Linked DNA regions of Variovorax paradoxus. The protein of the gene in region 1 interacts with the protein of each later gene in a pairwise test. Links are inferred from orthologs where the notes say so. Each region holds a gene or a part of one and is shown on either strand. Other genes may lie near its edges. The genes, in order: serC and selB.

The links.
Region 2: the proteins of serC (region 1) and selB interact in binary tests that used the Escherichia coli proteins (3 or more experiments, as listed by UniProt). The link is inferred for Variovorax paradoxus from one-to-one orthologs.

The regions. Positions count from the first base shown.
Region 1 is NZ_CP102931.1:4,789,743-4,799,298, forward strand. What follows is about bases 6,166-9,117. They hold serC (3-phosphoserine/phosphohydroxythreonine transaminase), read left to right. Parts: upstream 6,166-7,083; coding sequence 7,084-8,151; downstream 8,152-9,117. Other genes in these bases: gyrA (DNA gyrase subunit A), read left to right, coding at 6,166-6,423; NWF24_RS22685 (DUF2059 domain-containing protein), read left to right, coding at 6,420-7,013; pheA (prephenate dehydratase), read left to right, coding at 8,176-9,117. In the rest of the region: NWF24_RS22655 (hypothetical protein), read right to left, coding at 1-599; NWF24_RS22665 (HAD family hydrolase), read right to left, coding at 1,375-2,043; bifunctional 2-polyprenyl-6-hydroxyphenol methylase/3-demethylubiquinol 3-O-methyltransferase UbiG, read right to left, coding at 2,040-2,774; outer membrane protein OmpA, read right to left, coding at 2,903-3,553; more of gyrA, read left to right, coding at 3,778-6,165; more of pheA, read left to right, coding at 9,118-9,300; NWF24_RS22700 (prephenate dehydrogenase), read left to right, coding at 9,320-9,556. UniProt on the Escherichia coli protein: Catalyzes the reversible conversion of 3-phosphohydroxypyruvate to phosphoserine and of 3-hydroxy-2-oxo-4-phosphonooxybutanoate to phosphohydroxythreonine. Is involved in both pyridoxine and serine biosynthesis.
Region 2 is NZ_CP102931.1:1,145,628-1,155,142, reverse strand. What follows is about bases 3,306-6,216. They hold selB (selenocysteine-specific translation elongation factor), read left to right. Parts: upstream 3,306-3,762; coding sequence 3,763-5,670; downstream 5,671-6,216. Other genes in these bases: selD (selenide, water dikinase SelD), read right to left, coding at 5,925-6,216; NWF24_RS05495 (ferritin-like domain-containing protein), read left to right, coding at 3,306-3,749. Also shown: selA (L-seryl-tRNA(Sec) selenium transferase), read left to right, coding at 1-560; NWF24_RS05505 (acyl-CoA dehydrogenase family protein), read left to right, coding at 591-1,706; NWF24_RS05500 (phosphate/phosphite/phosphonate ABC transporter substrate-binding protein), read left to right, coding at 1,718-2,578; more of NWF24_RS05495, read left to right, coding at 2,544-3,305; more of selD, read right to left, coding at 6,217-6,992; NWF24_RS05475 (putative selenate ABC transporter substrate-binding protein), read left to right, coding at 7,067-7,924; NWF24_RS05470 (phosphonate ABC transporter ATP-binding protein), read left to right, coding at 7,935-8,750; NWF24_RS05465 (PhnE/PtxC family ABC transporter permease), read left to right, coding at 8,747-9,515. UniProt on the Escherichia coli protein: Translation factor necessary for the incorporation of selenocysteine into proteins. It probably replaces EF-Tu for the insertion of selenocysteine directed by the UGA codon. SelB binds GTP and GDP.

The DNA.
Region 1 (9,556 bases):
ATGTGGGGAGCGTATAGGCCGAACGCTGCGTTATTGGCGTCGTCGTAGAGCTCCGCGCATATAGTGCGCGTCCGCCAGTTCAACAAGTCCAACTGGTTGGCCACATTGGCCATCAACGTATCTCTATCCAAAAGGAACTGACGGTAGGCATCTATTTGTGCCTTCAGGTTCGTGACGCTCGCGCCACGCACCGAATTAATGACACCGGTTCCCACGTTGTATCGACCCGCCTTGGCGGTGAGCCATGTTTGCATTCTTAGCGTGAGGGTGAGCCAGTTCGCCCGGCTTGGGACTTGGTCAAAGGCTGTGAGCGCACCATCCACCCCACTCAACTCGTTGCTTCGCGCATAGGTCCCGCTGATTAGCCCACGCATGTAGCGGTAGTTGGCCGCGCTTGCACCAGCGAAACCAGCCGGGGTGGGCAACACGGTGTATGTATTGGGGCCGAACGTCATATCCATCGTACATATTTTTACGCCCTTGCCCTCCAACCGCATCGCGCAATCGTGGTATTGCCTGCACATCCACAGGCCTGTCGTCGAGGGCGAGGAGAAAGGTACGAAGACATGCGCTACCGTGCGCACCGTCTTGCTGCTCACGGCCCGCCAGGCGCTTGAGGGTCAACGGCAAACATATTGAGAAAGCCGACGGCCAGTCTTCATGAACCCGCGCAATGACAAGAAATGGGCCGACCAATACCGGGCGTACATCGCCAAGCTGCCCGGCCGCAAGACGACCGAAATAGCGAGCCGGAATTACGGCCGGTGAGTCGAGCAAAGTGTCACTCTGGGCTTTGGCCGACCGCAGGTAAAGTACGGTCGGGAGCATCTGCCTGGTCTGCCGGAGGTCGGCGACGCGTGCGATTCAGGTGCGAATCGCGTGTGAGAAGTGTGTGAATCTCGAGACGATGAGTGACGGTCCGAGACGGAGAGCCTTTTCGTAAGTCCTTGATTTAATTGGACTTGGCTCTAGAAATTTGGTGGAGCTGGGGGGATTTGAACCCCCGTCCGCAAGCCTTCATCGCGCAGTTCTACATGTTTAGTGATCTGATTTAAGTCTCGCTTCCGGAGTCGCGCAGTCACACGCTAAACCGGACGCCAGCACCCTATTTTCTCGCCCCGACCCAAGGTACCCGGATCGGAGCCAGCCCATGTAATTATCCTTGCAGCCGGGAGGTCAGGATTGCTCCAGACCCCCTTGCCCAGCCCATCGGCCAACTGTTGCAAGGCTCACTGGCAATTAAGCAGCGAGTGCGAAACGTTCGTCGTTTGCAGTTAGTTTGTTTGAATCTGTTTTACGAGCGCATTCAGCTCGACATGCCCCGCTGCGACTCCGAACCCACGTCGAAACCAGTGCAGCCCCAAGCGACTCATTTTAGGCGCTATTGAGCAACTTCAAGAGCTCAAGGGGCGAAGAGATTGAAGCATCGGCCTGCCAGAGCGCCGAATCGGCCTGTGTACCCATGTAGCCGTAGGTGGCTGCGACCGTGCGCATGCCTGCAGCGCGGCCCGCGACGATGTCGCGCTCGTCGTCACCAACGTAGATGCACGCCTGCGAAGCCACGCCAAGCCGGCGCGCAGCCTCGTGCAAGGGCTCGGGATGCGGCTTGGCAAACGGCGTGGTGTCGCCGCTCACCACCGCGCCCGCACTCGCGAAAAGTGGAATGGCGCGCGTCAGCGGATCGGTGAAGCGCATCGATTTGTTGGTGACGACACCCCACAAGAGGCCGCGCTCGCGCAGCGCCTCGATGAGCGCCTGGATGCCATCGAACACCTGCGTGTTGAGCAGCATGCGGCGCTCATAAGTCACGAAGAACTCTTCGCGCAACTCAGGAAACTCCGGCGACTCGGGCGTGATGCCGAATGCCACACCCAACATGCCGCGCGCGCCCGCACCGGCCATAGGACGGTAGCGCTCCAGCGGGTACGAATCAAGGCCGCGATCAGTGCGCATCTTGTCGGCTGCGGCGCCCAGATCGGGCGCGCTGTCGATCAGCGTGCCGTCGAGGTCGAACAGCACGGCTTTCGTCTCGACGCCCATCATCCGTGCGATCCCGACTTCAGTTCGGCCGGCTTCTGCGTGGCGAACATGTAGTTGACGCTGGTGTCGCCGCTGAGCCAATAGCGCCGGGTCAGGGGGTTGTGCTCCATGCCGCGGGTGTGCCGCAGGTCCAGACCCGCTGCTCGGCAGTATCCAGCCAACTCGCTGGGCCGGATCAGCTTCGCATATTCATGAGTCCCACGCGGCAGCATGCCGAGGACATACTCGGCGCCCACGATCGCCAGCATGAAGGACTTCAGGCTGCGGTTGATCGTCGAGAAGAACACCCAACCACCCGGCTTGACCAGCGTGGCACAGGCCTGGATCACCGAGGCCGGCTGCGGCACGTGCTCGAGCATCTCCATGCAGGTGACGACGTCGAAGCTGCCCGGCTGCTCGGCAGCCAGCGCCTCTGCGCTGATCTCACGGTACTTCACGCCGCGGGTGCCGGCCTCGAGCGCATGCAACTGCGCAACCTTGAGCGCCTTGCCCGCGAGGTCGATACCCAGCACGTCGGCCCCCTTGCGTGCCATCGAATCGGCCAGGATGCCGCCGCCGCAGCCGATATCGAGTACGCGGCGCTGCGAAATAGGTGCAATACCGTCAATCCATTCCAGGCGCAATGGATTGATTTCATGCAGCGGGCGGAATTCGCTTTCCAAATCCCACCAGCGATGCGCGAGCTCTGAAAACTTGGCCAGTTCGGCCGGATCCGCATTCACGTTTTCTGTCATGCAGCGATTATGAAACGAGCAATGTCCGATAAACACTGCTCGGGCTTTACCAAAGATCAATCGCAAATTCGACAGCCATAAAAAAACCCCGCCGAGGCGGGGTTTTCATGATCGATGGAATCGATTGATTAGTTGGCGCGGGTGCCGACCACTTCGATTTCCACGCGACGGTTCTTGGCGCGACCTTCCTTGGTGCGGTTGTCAGCCACTGGCTGCTTCTCGCCCTTGCCTTCGGTGTAGACGCGGTTGCGTTCGATGCCCTTCGAGACCAGGAAGGCCTTGACGGCTTCGGCGCGACGCACCGACAGACGCTGGTTGTAGGCGTCCGTACCGATCGAGTCGGTATGGCCCACAGCGATGATGACTTCGAGGTTGACGCCACGGATCTTCTCGACCAGATCGGTCAGCTTGGCGCGACCTTCAGGCTTCAGAACCGACTTGTCGAAGTCGAAGAATGCGTCGGCAGCGAAGGTCACCTTGTTAGCGGCGACTTGCGGTGCAGCCGGTGCAGCCGGAGCAGCGGGGGTCGGAGCAGCAGCAGCCGGAGCAGCAGGAACCAGAGCACCGTCGCAACCAGCGGCAGCCGTAGCCGGCGTCCAGTTGGCATCGCGCCAGCACAGTTCATTCGTGCCGTTCTTCCAGACCAGTTCGCCGGTGCCGTTTTGCCAGTTGTCGATCGTAGGACCGCCGTCCGCAGCGGTGACACGGGTCTGCGCGCCGGCGGCAGTGGCGAGCGCAGCGACTGCAAACATCATCGCCACTTTATTCAGTTTCTTCATGGTTCTCCTCTTGGGGAAAAAGCCGCAGCCGCGCTGCGAATCAAGGACGCTTTAAGTGACCACCACCCAAAACGTTGAGGCGATTGTGCCATAGGGTCTTTGGCAAACAGGCCGCTGGACGGCCCCGAAGCGTAGGACGGAGGCGGAATAGGCACCTTGTGTTGCGGCGGTGCGACACCCCTCACAGCGTAAAATTTCGCCTTCCTGCCGCCAGCCCCTCGCTCATGACCTCCTTCGCAAAAGAAACCCTGCCCATCAGTCTCGAAGAGGAAATGCGCAGCAGCTATCTCGACTACGCCATGAGCGTGATCGTGGGCCGAGCGCTTCCCGATGCCCGCGACGGCCTCAAGCCTGTGCACCGCCGCGTGCTGTACGCGATGCACGAGCTCAACAACGACTGGAACCGGCCATACAAGAAGTCGGCCCGTATCGTCGGCGACGTCATCGGTAAGTACCACCCGCACGGCGACCAGTCGGTCTACGACACCATCGTGCGCCTGGCCCAGGACTTCTCGATGCGCCACATGCTGGTCGATGGCCAGGGCAACTTCGGGTCGGTCGATGGAGACAACGCGGCCGCAATGCGGTATACGGAAATCCGGCTGGCCAAAATTGCGCACGAAATGCTGGCCGATATCGACAAGGAAACTGTCGACTTTCAGGACAATTACGACGGCTCCGAAAAAGAGCCGAAAGTGCTGCCGAGCCAACTGCCGAATTTGCTGGTCAATGGCTCCGGCGGTATTGCGGTCGGCATGGCCACCAATATTCCGCCGCACAACCTGAATGAGGTTGTCGACGCCTGCCTGCACCTGCTGCGCAACCCCGAAGCCAGCATCGACGAGCTGATGGAAATCGTGCCGGCGCCCGACTTCCCCACCGCCGGCATCATCTACGGCATCAACGGCGTGAAGGACGGCTACCGCACCGGCCGCGGCAAGGTCGTTATGCGCGCCAAGTGCCACTTCGAGGACATCGACCGCGGCCAGCGCCAGGCGATCATCGTCGACGAGCTCCCCTACCAGGTCAACAAGAAGACGCTGCAGGAGCGCATGGCCGAGCTGGTGCACGAGAAGAAGATCGAGGGCATCAGCCACATCCAGGACGAGTCCGACAAGTCGGGCATGCGTCTGGTGATCGAGCTCAAGCGCGGCGAAGTGCCCGAGGTGGTGCTCAACAACCTCTACAAGCAGACGCAGCTGCAGGACACCTTCGGCATCAACATGGTGGCGCTGGTCGATGGCCAGCCCAAGCTGTGCAACCTGAAGGACCTGATCCAGGTCTTCCTGCAGCACCGCCGCGAAGTGGTCACGCGCCGCACCGTCTTCACGCTGCGCAAGGCCCGCGAACGCGGCCATGTGCTTGAAGGCCTCGCGGTGGCACTGGCCAACATCGACGAGTTCATTCGCATCATCCGTGAATCGCCGACACCGCCCGTCGCCAAGGCCGAGCTGATGACCCGCAGCTGGGACAGCAAACTGGTGCGAGAAATGCTCACGCGCACGCGCGCCGACGGTGGCGTGATCAACGCCGACGACTACCGCCCCGAAGGCCTCGAGCGCAATTTCGGCATGGGCGGCGACGGCCTCTATCGCCTGTCGGAAACGCAAGCCCAGGAAATCCTGCAGATGCGCCTGCAGCGCCTGACCGGCCTCGAGCAGGACAAGATCGTGGCCGAGTACAAGGACGTGATGGCCGAGATCGACGACCTGCTCGACATCCTGGCCAAGCCCGAGCGCGTCTCGACCATCATTGGCGACGAACTCGGCACCATCAAGCAGGAGTTCGGCCAGTCGAAGGTCGGCGCGCGCCGCAGCCTGGTGGAGCACAGCGCCTACGACCTATCGACCGAAGACCTGATCACGCCGACCGACATGGTGGTCACGCTCTCGCACAGTGGCTACATCAAGAGCCAGCCGCTGGGCGAATACCGCGCACAAAAACGCGGCGGCCGCGGCAAGCAGGCCACCGCCACCAAGGACGACGACTGGATCGACCAGCTCTTCATCGCCAACACGCACGACTACATCCTGTGCTTCTCCAATCGCGGCCGGCTGTACTGGCTCAAGGTGTGGGAAGTGCCGGCGGGTTCGCGCGGCTCGCGCGGGCGCCCCATCGTCAACATGTTCCCGCTGCAGGAAGGCGAAAAGATCAACGTCGCGCTCGCGCTGACGGGTGAAAAGCGTAACTTCCCGGCCGACCAGTACGTGTTCATGTCGACTTCGATGGGCACAGTCAAGAAGACCGCGCTCGACGAGTTCAACAACCCGCGCAAGGGCGGCATCATTGCCGTGAACCTCGATGAAGGCGACTACCTGATCGGCGCTGCGCTGACCGACGGCAAGCACGACGTGATGCTCTTCAGCGATGGCGGCAAGGCCGTGCGCTTCGACGAGGAAGACGTCCGCCCATTGGGCCGCAATGCGCGCGGCGTGCGCGGCATGTCGCTCGACCCCGGACAGGGCGTGATCGCCATGCTGGTGGCCGAAGATGAGCAGCAAAGCGTGCTCACCGCCACGGAAAATGGTTACGGAAAGCGAACAAGCATTACGGAATACACCCGCCATGGCCGGGGAACCAAAGGCATGATCGCCATTCAACAGAGTGAGCGCAACGGCAAGGTCGTTGCCGCCACTCTCGTGCATGCGGATGATGAGATCATGCTCATCACCGACAAGGGCGTGCTGGTGCGCACCCGGGTTGCCGAAATTCGTGAGCTTGGTCGCGCGACGCAAGGCGTTACGCTGATCGGACTCGACGAAGGCGCCAAACTCAGCGGGCTACAACGTATCGTCGAAAACGACGCGAACGGCGAAAGCGAGCCTGACGCGGACGATACTTCCTCATCTTCAACGGAGAATCCTCAGTGAAAAAAATCAAACTCGCACTTCTGACGGTCGCCCTGGCAAGCAGTTCGATGGCCGCCATGGCCCAGGACAAGGCCACGCTCATCAAGCAGTTCATCGACATCCAGCGCCCCGGCATCGAATCGCTGGCACGCGGTCTGGTCGAGCAATCGAGCGCTCCGATCGCACAAGCGGGTTCGCAGTACCTGCAGACGCAAGTGCCTGAAGCCAAGCGCGAAGCCGCCGCCAAGGCTGCCGACGCCGAGCTGAAGAAGTACTTCGACGAGACCTACCCCATCGTTCGCGACAAGGCCGTTCAACTGGCCCCGGGCGCCCTCACCCCGCTGATGGAGCAGAACTTCAACGAAGACGAGCTCAAGCAACTGCTGGCCTGGATCAACTCGCCCCTGAGCAAGAAGTACCAGGACCTGAACCCGAAGATGCAGACCGCACTGACGGAAAAGCTCGTGGCCGACACGCGCGCCACAGTCGAACCCAAGATGCGCGCACTCGACACCGCAGTTGCCAAGGCACTCGGCGCACCGACCGATGGCGCAGCCCCCCAAGGCTCCGCTCCCGCCAAGGCACCTGCCAAGGCCCCAGCCAAGAAGTAAAAGCAACGTGACCCAGCAGCAGACGCCGGCCGGCAAGCGCCCCTACAACTTCTCGGCCGGTCCGGCTGCCATGCCGGAGGCGGTGCTGCAACGCGCCGCCGCCGAAATGCTCGACTGGCAGGGCAGCGGCATGAGCGTGATGGAAATGAGCCATCGCGGCAAGGAATTCGGTGCGATCTGCACCCAGGCCGAAGCCGACATCCGCACGCTGCTGGCCATCCCATCGCATTTCCACGTCCTGTTCATGCAGGGCGGCGGACTTGGCGAGAACGCCATCGTGCCTTTGAACCTGTCGCGCGGCAAAACCACCGACTTCGTCATCACAGGCAGCTGGAGCATCAAGTCGCACAAGGAAGCGCAGCGCTACTGCGCAACGCGCGTGGTCGCAAGCAACGCCGACGACCAGCACACGAAGCTGCCCGCCCCTGCGACCTGGCAGCTCTCGAAGGATGCCTCGTACGTGCACGTGTGCTCGAACGAAACCATCAACGGCATCGAGTTCCAGCAACTGCCCGACTTGGCCGCACTCGGCAGCAACGCCCCGCTGGTCATCGACTTCTCGTCGCACGTCGCCTCGCGCAGCGTCGACTGGAGCCGCGTGGGCCTTGCCTTCGGCGGCGCCCAAAAGAACCTCGGCCCCGCCGGCCTGACCATCGTGGTCGTGCGCGACGACCTGCTGGGCCACGCGCTCGAGATCTGCCCGAGCGCTTTCAACTACAAGACCGTGGCCGACAACCACTCCATGTACAACACCCCGCCAACCTGGGGCATCTACATGGCGGGGCTTACGTTCCAGTGGCTGCTGCAGCAGACCGAAGGCACGCACACCGGCGTGGCCGCCATGGAGCAGCGCAACATCGCGAAGGCGAAGCTGCTGTACGACTTCATCGACGGCTCCGACTTCTACGCCAACCGAATCGACCCAGGCTGCCGCTCGCGCATGAATGTGCCGTTCTTCCTGGCCGACGAAGGCCGAAACGAGGCTTTTCTGGCCGGCGCGCGCGAGGCCGGGCTGCTGCAGCTCAAGGGCCACAAGTCGGTCGGCGGCATGCGCGCGAGCATTTACAACGCCATGCCGCTGGCAGGGGTGCAGGCACTTGTGGCCTACATGCGAGAATTCGAGCGATCGCATGCCTAGGCGCATGCCCAGCTGCTCGCACCGATGACCGCCTCCGCACCCACACCGCCCTCTTCTCCCTCCGACAACTCCGAAAGCCTGGCCGATCTGCGCGTGCAGATCGACTCGCTCGACCAGCGACTGCTCAGCCTGCTCAACGAGCGGGCCCATGTGGCCGAGCTGGTTGGCGAGGTCAAGAAGCGCGAGGGCACCCCGTTCTTCCGCCCCGACCGCGTGGCGCAGGTCATCGACAAGATGCAGAAGAGCAATGGCGGTCCGCTCAAGGACCTCCACGTGGCGGCCATCTGGCGCGAAATCATGTCGGCCTGCCTGGCGCTCGAGTCGCCACAACGGGTGGCTGTGCTTGGCCCCGAAGGCACCTTCTGCGAGCAAGCCGCCATCGAATACTTCGGCGGTGCCGCCGACCTGATCTATTGCGCCAGCTTCGACGAGGTGTTCCACGCCACCGCTGCGGGCAGCGCCCAGTACGGCGTGGTCGGCGTCGAGAACTCGACCGAAGGCGTGGTCACGCGCTCGCTCGACCTGTTCCTGCATTCGCCCACCCATGTCGTCGGCGAAGTCAGCCTGCTGGTACGTCATCACCTCCTGCGCAGCAGCAATTCGCTCGAAGGCGTGGAGGCCGTGCTGGCCCATCCGCAGGCGCTGGCACAGTGCCAGACCTGGCTGTCCAAGCACCTGCCGAACGCCGAGCGGCGCGCCGTATCGAGCAATGCCGAAGGCGCACGGCTCGCGGCCACCAACCCGGCCTGGGCCGCATTGGCCGGCGAACGCGCGGCCACCCGCTTCGGCCTGCACATCGTGGCGCACGCCATTCAGGACGACTCGTACAACCGAACCCGCTTCTCGGTGATCTGCCTGCCGCAGACGCTGGCCATGCCGCCGGCCTCGGGCCGCGACTGCACGAGCCTGATCGTCTCGGTGCCGAACCGGCCCGGCGCGGTGCACGACCTGCTGGTGCCGCTGAAGGCCAACAACGTGTCGATGACCCGCTTCGAGTCGCGCCCCGCGCGCACAGGCCAGTGGGAGTACTACTTCTACATCGACCTCGACGGCCATCCCTCGCAGCCCAACGTGGCCGCGGCGCTGGCCGAGCTGCGCGGCCTCTGCGCCTTCTACAAGGTGCTGGGCGCCTACCCCGTCAAGGCCTGAGCGGCAGGCAGACACACAGATGTTCGAACAACTGGGACTGATCGGCTGCGGCCTGATGGGCGGCTCCTTTGCGCTCGCACTCAAGCGCGCGAAACTGGTGAAACGTGTGGTCGGCTACAGCAAGTCGCCCTCCACCACCGAGCGGGCACGCCAGCTCGGCGTGATCGACGTGGTAGCGCCTTCGGCGCTGCTGGCGGTGTCGGGCTCCGACATCGTGCTGCTGGCGGTGCCGGTGGCCGCATCGGAAGCCACATTC
Region 2 (9,515 bases), 3.6 Mb from region 1 along the record:
TGGTCACCTTCTCGGGCGACAAGCTGCTGGGCGGTCCGCAGGCCGGGCTCATCGTCGGCAGCAAGGCCGCCGTGGGCCGCATCCGCAAGTTTCCGATGAAGCGCGCGCTGCGCATGAGCAAGCTGCCACTGGCCGCGCTCGAAGCCACGCTGTCGCTGTACCTGCGGCCCGAGCGTCTTGCGCAAGACCTGCCGACGCTGCGGCTGCTTACGCGCCCCGCCGATGCGATCCGCAAGATGGCCGAGGCGTTGAAGGCGCCCGTGCAGGCGGCGGTGTCGCCACGCTTCACCGTCGAAGTCGTGCCGCTGCTCGGGCAGATCGGCTCCGGCTCTCTGCCTGTCGAGCGACTGCCCTCGGCCGGCCTTGCGCTCGCGCCGGCCGGCACATCGAAGAAGGGCACGGGCACTGCGCTCGACGCCCTCGCCACCGCGCTGCGCGGCCTGCCGCTGCCGGTGATCGGCCGCATCGCGGAAGACCGCCTCCTGCTCGACCTGCGCTGTCTCGAAGACAGCGCGTCCTTCACGGCCCAGCTCGGCGTACTGCGCGAGCGGCTTCAGTAGATCCCTCAACCCACCTGTCTGGAGAAAGCGATGAATCCCCTCGAAGTGCTCGCCGGTATCGAAACGCAAACGCTGCAGCCTTCGGCCCAGCGCACCGACAGCGAGGGACGCTTTCCACGAGAGACGATCCAGGCGCTGGGCCAGGCCGGCCTGCTCGGGCTGGTGTCGGCCACATCGGTCGGCGGCCAGGGCCTGGGCCTGAAGGAAGCCGCGCAGGTGGTGTCGCGCATCGCGCAGACCTGCCCGTCCACCGCGATGGTCGTGTGCATGCACTACTGCGCCACGGCCGTGCTCGAACAGCAAGGCCCCGAGGCCGTGCGCCGTGCGATTGCCGAGGGCAAGCACCTGAGCACGCTGGCCTTTTCGGAAGCGGATTCGCGCAGCCACTTCTGGGCGCCCACCGGCACCGCCCGTGCAGATGGAGCGAACGTGGTGCTCGACGCACGCAAGAGCTGGGTTACGTCCGCCTTCGAAGCCGACAGCTACGTGTGGTCGAGCAAGCCGCTCGCGGCCGAAGGCGCCAGCACGCTGTGGTTGGTCGACGCGAAGTCCGACGGCCTGAGCCAGCCCGGCCGCTTCGACGGACTGGGGCTGCGCGGCAACGCCTCCACGCCGATCACCGCGAAGGATGTGCGCATCGCGGCCAGCGCCCGGCTCGGCGAAGACGGCAAGGGCTTCGACACCATGATGGGCGTGGTGCTGCCGTGGTTCTCGGTGCTCAGTGCCGCGTGTTCGACCGGCCTGATGGAAGGCGCCTTGAGCCGTGCCATCGGCCATGTGAGCCAGACGAAGCACGTGCACCTCGATTCGTCGCTGGCCGACCTGCCGACCATTCGCGCCTACCTTGCGCGCGCACGCATCAAGACCGACATGGTGCAGGCGCTGCTCGACGACACCGTGGCCGCCATCGGCGCTGGCCGCCCCGACACCATGCTGCGCGTGCTCGAAGTGAAGGCGGCCGCAGCCGAAGCCGCGCTCGAAGTGACCGACATCGCCATGCGCGTGTGCGGCGGCGCGGCCTTCCGCAAGGAAGCCGGCATCGAGCGGCTGTTCCGCGATGCGCGCGCCTCCAGCGTGATGGCGCCGACCTCCGACGTGCTGTACGACTTCATCGGCAAGGCCATCACCGGCTTGCCTCTGTTTTGAGGAACCGCGCCATGTCCGAACCGACGCTGATCATGGGCGCCGTGGCCTACGCGCCCAAGGTCGTCACTATCTGGGAGGGCTTCAAGGCCTTCTTCGTGAAGAACGGCCTGCCCTTCGACTACGTGCTGTATTCGAACTACGAAAGCCAGGTCGAGGCGCAGTTCGACGGCACGCTGCACCTGGCGTGGAATTCGCCGCTGGCCTGGGTGCGCGCCGAGCGCATCGCGCGCAGTCGTGGCCAGCAGGTACAGGCCGTGGCGATGCGCGACACCGATTGCGACCTGCGTTCGGCCATCGTCGTGCGTGCCGATAGCACGGTGCAGTCGCTGGCCGATCTGCGCGGCAAGACCATCGGGCTGGGCGCGCTCGATTCGCCGCAGGCCACGCTGATCCCGCTCGACCACCTGCGCACCGAAGGCCTGGTGAAGTCGCGCGACTTCCAGGTGCGCTACTTCGACGTGCTCGGCGGCAAGCACGGCGACCACATCGGCGGCGAGCGCGATGCGGCTCTTGCGCTGATGGCCGGCGAGGTCGACGCCTGCTGCCTGATCGACGGCAACCACCTGGCCTTCGGCCTCGACGGCACGCTGCCATCGGGCAGCACGCGCGTGCTCGCGCGCACCGGGGCGTACGACCACTGCAACTTCACCACCAGCCCCGGCGCACCGGCCGCATTGATCGACCGCTTCGTGTCGCTGCTGATGGCGATGCGCTGGGACGACCCGCAGGTGCGCCCGCTGCTCGAGCTTGAAGGCCTGCGCGAATGGCGCGCAGGCCGCACCAGCGGCTACGCCCTGCTCGAACGCGCGGTGGACGACGAGCACTTCTACGACGGCGATGGCCGCATCACCAACCCCGACTATCGATATTGAGTCGCTGGGCCTCGACCAGGGCGCCCTGCTGCTCATTCGCCGCGCGCTGGCTGAAAGGCCGGTGGGCGGCGAGCTGCGCGTGCGCGGGCAATCGCCGGACTGGCGGATGCACCTGGAAGCGTGGTGCCGCAGCCAGGGGCATCCGCTGCGCTTCGAAACGGCGGAGGAGGCCACTGTCACGCGCGGCCCGCATGCCGAAGGCCGCTGGCTCGGCGCGCAATCGACCGGCTTCGCGCAGGGCGATGCCAACGGCGCGCCCGCCGAGGACGCGGCACCCGGCTGGGGCCTGGCGGCGCGCGGCGCCACAGTGGAGGCCGGCAGTCCGCCCTTCTTCTTCGCCCTGTACCGCCGCGACGAAGTGTGGGCCGCGACGGCGGGCGAGCTCTACCGGCAGGCCGCAGCAGCCCAATGGGACCCGGGCACGGCCATCGACTGGGACGCGCCCTTCGATCTGCCGCTCGCCGTGGAGGCAGCGGTCGTGCAGGTGATGACCTACCTGATCGAGAACGAGAACGCCGCGCTGCTGGTGCCGGCGCGCCATCTCGGGCAGATCCATCCGCACTTCCGCGAGGTGCTGCAGTTGCTCGCGCTGCAATGCTCGGACGAAGCGCGGCACGTCGAAGTCTTCACGCGCCGCGCCACGTTGCGCGGCCATCAGCCCGCGCTGTCGACGGCCGGTGGGCAGGCTTCGCTGCGCACGCTGTTCGATGCGCCCGATTTCTCAGTCGCCACCTTCCTGCTGGCTGTGCTCGGCGAGGGCAGCTTCGTGAACCTGCTCAACTTCCTGCAGGCGAACGCGCCCGACCCGGTGACGCGGCAGATCGCGCGGCTGACGGCGCGCGACGAGGCACGTCACGTTGCCTTCGGCATGGCGCACCTCGAATACCGGCTCTCGGTGCAGCCCGACTACCAGGCGCGACTGCGCAACGCCATCGAGGTGCGCTACGACACGCTGGCCAGCACGGCGGGCCTCAACGAGGAAGTGTTCGACGCACTGGTGCTGCTGGCCGCGGGCGAGTTGTCGCCGTCCGCCGTCGCGCGCGGCCACGCGGCCGTGCAGCAGCTGCAGCGCGACATGGCGGCCGGCCGCCGCGCCCGCCTCGCGCGGCTGGGCTTCGACCGCGACGAGGCGCAGCGGCTGTCCGATCTGCACACCCGCAACTTCATGTGACGACACGCCCACGATGATCATCGGCACCGCAGGCCACATCGACCACGGCAAGACCACGCTGGTGCGCGCGCTCACCGGCGTCGACACCGACCGGTTGCCCGAGGAAAAGCGGCGCGGCATTTCCATCGAGCTGGGCTATGCGTACCTGCACGCGCCTGATGGCGTGTCGCTCGGCTTCGTCGACGTGCCGGGCCATGAGCGCCTGCTGCACACCATGCTGGCCGGTGCCACCGGCATCGACCATGCACTGCTGGTGGTGGCCGCGGACGACGGTGTGATGCCACAGACGCGCGAGCATCTCGCGGTAGTGGCGCTGCTGGGCGTGCGCGAGGCGACTGTGGCCATCACCAAGATCGACCGCATCGACGAGGCTGTGCGCGAAGCGCGGCTTGCCGAGGTGCACGCGGATATCGCCGCGCTGCTCGCGCCCACGCCGCTGGCGCAAGCGCCCATGCTGGCGGTGTCGGCGACGACCGGCGAAGGCATCGATGCGTTGCGCGAACGGCTGCTCGACGTGGCGCGCCAGGAGCACGCGCGCGAAGACGACCTGGCGTTTCGCCTTGCCGTCGACCGCGCCTTCACGCTGTCGGGCGTCGGCACCGTCGTTACCGGTACGGTCTTCAGCGGCACGGTGCGCATCGGCGACGAACTGCACGTGGTGCCTGGCGACCGCACAGTGCGCGTGCGCGGTATCCATGCGCAGAACCAGAAGGCCGAATCGGCGCACGCGGGGCAGCGCTGCGCGCTGGCACTGGCCGGCGTCACCAAGGACGAGATGCATCGCGGCGACTGGGTCTGTGCACCGGCCATCGCGCTTGCCACCGACCGCATCGACGTGCTGCTCACGCTGTGGCCCGACGAGGCCAAGCCGCTGCGCTCGGGCGCGACGGTGCACGCACACCTCGGCGCCAGCGACGTGATGGCGTCGGTCGCACTCCTCGATCGCGACGCGCTCGCGCCCGGCGAGACGGCCTTTGCTCAATTGGTGCTGCGAGAAGCAATCGGCGCATGGCATGGCGACCGCGGCGTGCTGCGCGATGCCTCGGCCACGCGCACCGTGGCCGGCGTGCGCGTGCTCGACCCATTCGCGCCAGTGCGCTATCGCCGCACACCCGAGCGCCTGCGCACGCTGGCGGCATGGGCCATCGACGACCGCGATGCGCGCGTGGCCGCGCTGCTGCACAACGCGCCACTGGGCGTCAATACCGCGCGGATGGCGCGCGCTCTCTCGCTGGCCGATGAAGACGCGATGCCGCTGCCCGGCGATGCCGTACGCATCGATCACACGGCCATCGCGCAAACGCATCTGGACGTGCTCGAAGAACAGATCGCCGGTCGCCTCGCGGACTTCCATCGCGCCGCGCCCGACGAGGTCGGACCCGATGCGCGCCGCCTCAAGCGGCTGGCCGGGCCACGCACGGACGACTCGCTGTGGCGACATGCGCTCGATGCGCTGGTCGCGCGCGGTGCGCTGGTGCGCAGCGGCACCTGGCTGCATCTGCCCGATCACGCGGCGCGCCTCGGTGAAGCTGAGCAGAAGCTCGCACAGAAGCTATTGCCCAGGCTGGCCGAGGGCGGCTTCGATCCGCCATGGGTGCGCGATCTTGCGAAGGACTGCTCGGTGAGCGAGCCGATGGTGCGGCAAACGCTCGCGAGTCTCGCGCGACGTGGCGAGGTCTTTCAGGTGGTGAAGGACTTGTACTATCCGTTGGCAGCCATCGAGCGGTTGGCGGCGTTAGCGCGCGATTGCCTCGATGGCCCTGAAGGCTTGCAGGCCGCGAGTTTTCGCGATGCAACGGGGCTGGGACGCAAGCGCGCGATCCAGTTGCTGGAGTTTTTTGACCGTGTGGGCTATACGCGGCGTGTGAAGGACACGCACCTGCTGCGGCCCGATACGTCGTTGTTCGGGGCGAGGCCGTGAACGACAAGAGTCATGGGAGGGGATCGTCCCTGGTGGGGCGGCTGGGCTTCAAACCCAGTGGGTGGCGCCAGTCGTCGCCGGGAAGGTTCGACTCCTTCCCCCTTCCGCCGTCGAGCGGGCATTCGCCTGCTGCGCGGTCCGATCTTGCACCTGCGATGCTCGACGTACCCATGTACGTCTGCGCTTCTCGGCGCAAGCTCGAACCGCTCGCGACGGCGACCGCCCACTCGACGAGTCGGCATAGGACCGCTCTGTCAGGGCACCACGCGCAGCGAGGGCTCTCCCGCCTCGACACGGCCGATGACAGCCGCTTGCCCAAAGCCTTCATCACGGAAGATCTTCAGCACCGCATCGACCGCTTCGGGCGCGCAGCTCACGAGCAAGCCGCCCGAGGTCTGCGGATCGCTCAGCAGGTTCTGCACGGTGGCATGCAGGCCGGCGGCCAGCTCCACGTCGGCGCCGTAGCCGGCCCAGTTGCGCCCCGAGGCACCGGTGACCATGCCCTCGGCGGCCATCACCACCACGTTGTCGAGCAACGGCACCTTCGACCATTCGACCACCGCCGTGAGCCCCGCACCACGCGCCAGTTCGAGCGTGTGGCCGGCCAGGCCGAAGCCGGTGACGTCGGTCAACGCATGCACGCCGCCCAGGGCCGACAGCGCGATGCCGGGCGTGTTGAGCTTCGTCGTGTTCTCGATCAGCTGGCGGTAGCCGGTCTCGGAGAGCTGTTCTTTCTTGAGCGCGGCCGACAGCACGCCAACGCCCAGCGGCTTGCCCAGCACCAGCACGTCGCCCGCCTTCGCATCTGCATTGCGCCGCACGCGGTCGGGGTGCACGAGGCCCATGGCGACGAGCCCGTAGATCGGTTCGACCGAATCGATGGTGTGGCCGCCGGCAATCGGGATGCCGGCCGCGCGGCACACGTCCTGCCCGCCGCGCACGATCTCGGCGATGACTTCGACCGGCAATTGGTTGATCGGCATGGCCACCAGCGCCAGCGCCATGATCGGCCGCCCGCCCATCGCGTAGACGTCGCTGATCGCGTTGGTCGCGGCGATGCGGCCGAACTCGTAGGGGTCGTCCACGATGGGCATGAAGAAGTCGGTGGTCGCGATCAGCGCCTGCTGGTCGTTGAGCCTGTAGACCGCCGCGTCGTCGGCGGTCTCGATACCCACCATGAGCTCGGGCGGGATCATGCCGCCCGCATGGTTCTTGAGGATCTGCGACAGCACGCCGGGCGCGATCTTGCAGCCGCAGCCGCCACCATGCGAAAAACTCGTGAGGCGCAAAGGCGCGAGCGGGTTCATGAGCGTTGGGTTCATGGGCTGATTATCGAAGCGGCCCTGCTTTCTACAATCCCGTCCTTTCCTATCCCGCACGTCCTCGAGGCACATCCATGAAGAAGACTCTCACCCAGGTGGCGCTCGCGCTGGCCTTTTCCGCCGCCAGCTTCGGCGCCCTCGCCCAGGGCGTGCTGCGCGTCTCGGCCATTCCCGACGAGGCCCCCACCGAGCTGCAGCGCAAGTTCACGCCGCTGGGCGACTACCTCAAGAAGGAAACCGGCATGGACGTGCAGTTCACGCCTGTGACCGACTACGCCGCCGTGGTCGAGGGCCTGGCCACCAACAAGATCGACCTGGCGTGGCTCGGCGGCTTTACTTTCGTGCAGGCGCGCATTCGCACCAACGGCGGCGCGGTGCCGATCGTGCAGCGTGCGGAAGACGAAGTGTTCACCAGCAAGTTCATCGTGCCCATCGACAGCCCCGCCAAGACGCTGGCCGACCTGAAGGGCAAGACCTTCGCCTTCGGCGCACCCTCGTCCACCTCGGGCAGCCTGATGCCGCGCTACTTTTTGCTGCAGGCCGGCATCAACCCCGAGAAAGACTTCAAGACGGTCGCGTTCTCAGGCGCGCACGACGCCACGGTGGCCTTCGTGGCCGCATCGCGCGCCGAAGCAGGTGTGCTCAACGCATCGGTGTGGGACAAGCTGGTCGAGTCGAAGAACCCCAACGCCGCCAAGGTGCGCGTGCTGGCGACCACGCCGACCTATTACGACTACAACTGGACGGTGCGCCCGGGGCTCGATGCGGCCATCACGAAGAAGCTGACCGACGCGTTCCTGAAGCTCGATCCGGCCAACCCGGCGCAAAAGGAAATCATGGCGCTGCAGCGCGCGAGCAAGTTCATTCCGACCAAGTCGTCGAACTACGACGGCATCGAGACGGCGGGGAAGTCGGCGGGTTTGATCAAGTGAGTTTGCGCGGATGAGTTTTTCGCTGGAAGGCGCGGGTGTCGTGCACCCCAACGGCCAGCGAGCGCTGGCCGGGGTGACGCTGGCCGCGCGTGATGGCGAACGCATCGCCGTCATCGGGCCCTCGGGTGCCGGCAAGACCACGCTGCTGCGTGTGCTCGGCGCGGCGCTTCGCCCCACGGAAGGCGAAGTTCAGGCCCTGGGCGCCAGGCCGTGGCAGTTGCGGGCCGCGGCGCTGAAGAAACTGCGCTCCCGCATCGGCACCGTGCACCAGTCGCCGCCTATCGCGCCGCGCCTGCGCGTGGTTACCGCCGTGCTCGCGGGCCGGCTCGGCGAGTGGTCTACGCTGCGCGCGCTGGGCTCGCTCTTTCATCCCTCGGACATTGCCGGGGCGCACGAAGTACTGTCGCGCCTGTCGCTGGAAGACCGTTTGTTCGACCGCTGCGATCGCCTCTCCGGCGGCCAGCTGCAGCGCGTGGGCATCGCGCGGGCCCTGTACCAGCGCCCCGCCCTGCTGCTGGCCGACGAGCCCGTGTCCGCGCTCGACCCCACGCTGGCCGACGCCGCCATCGGCCAGCTTGTCGCGCAAAGCGAATCGACGGGTGCCACGCTGATGGCCTCGCTGCATGCGGTGGACCTCGCACTGCGCTGGTTCCCGCGCATCGTCGGCATGCGCAACGGACAGGTGATGTTCGACCTGCCCGCCGCACAAGTAACAGCCGCGATGCTCGACGCGCTCTATGCGAGCGAAGGCGGCATTGCAACGCAGCGGCCGCAGCCTGCGAGTGCGGCAATGGAAGCGGCCTTCCATCGGCCGGACTGCCCTTGACGAGCACCGCCATCACCCACCGCGACCCGCACGCCGCGCGCCGGCTGGCCGCGTGTATCGCCGCGCTCGTCATCGCATGGCCGATGCTGGCGCTGTCCGAATTCAAGCCGTGGGCGCTGTTCGCCGGCGGCAACCTCGCGGTCATCGGCGGCTTCCTGGCGGGCTTCTTTCCGCCCGAGGGCTCGTCCGCTTTTCTCGCTTTGCTCTTCAAGGCCACGCTCGAAACGCTGGCCATGGCCACGGCCGGCACCGCGCTGGCGTTGCTGATCGGCGCGCCGCTGGGCTTCGTGACGACGCGCGCGCTCTCCATCTCGCGCATCGGCCCCGGGCCTGGTCGCGTGCAGGCGGGCATCGTGCGGCAGGCCGCGCGCTGGCTGCTGATGGTGCTGCGCGCGATTCCCGAAATCGTCTGGGCGCTGCTCTTCGTGCGCGCACTCGGGCTCGGCCCCGCCGCGGGCGTACTGGCGCTGGCCATCACCTACGGCGGCATGCTGGGCAAGGTCTACGCCGAGATCCTCGAATCGACCGACACGCGGCCCGCGCGTGCCCTGCTCGAAGGCGGCAGCGGCCGGCTCGCGGCGCTTTGCTATGGGCTGCTGCCGAACACGGCGCAGGAGCTGGCCTCGTACACCGTGTATCGCTGGGAATGCGCGGTGCGCGCGTCGGTGGTGATGGGCTTCGTCGGCGCAGGCGGGCTGGGGCAGTTGATGGACCAGTCGATGAAGATGCTCAACGGTGGCGAGGCGAGCAGCATCCTGCTGGTGT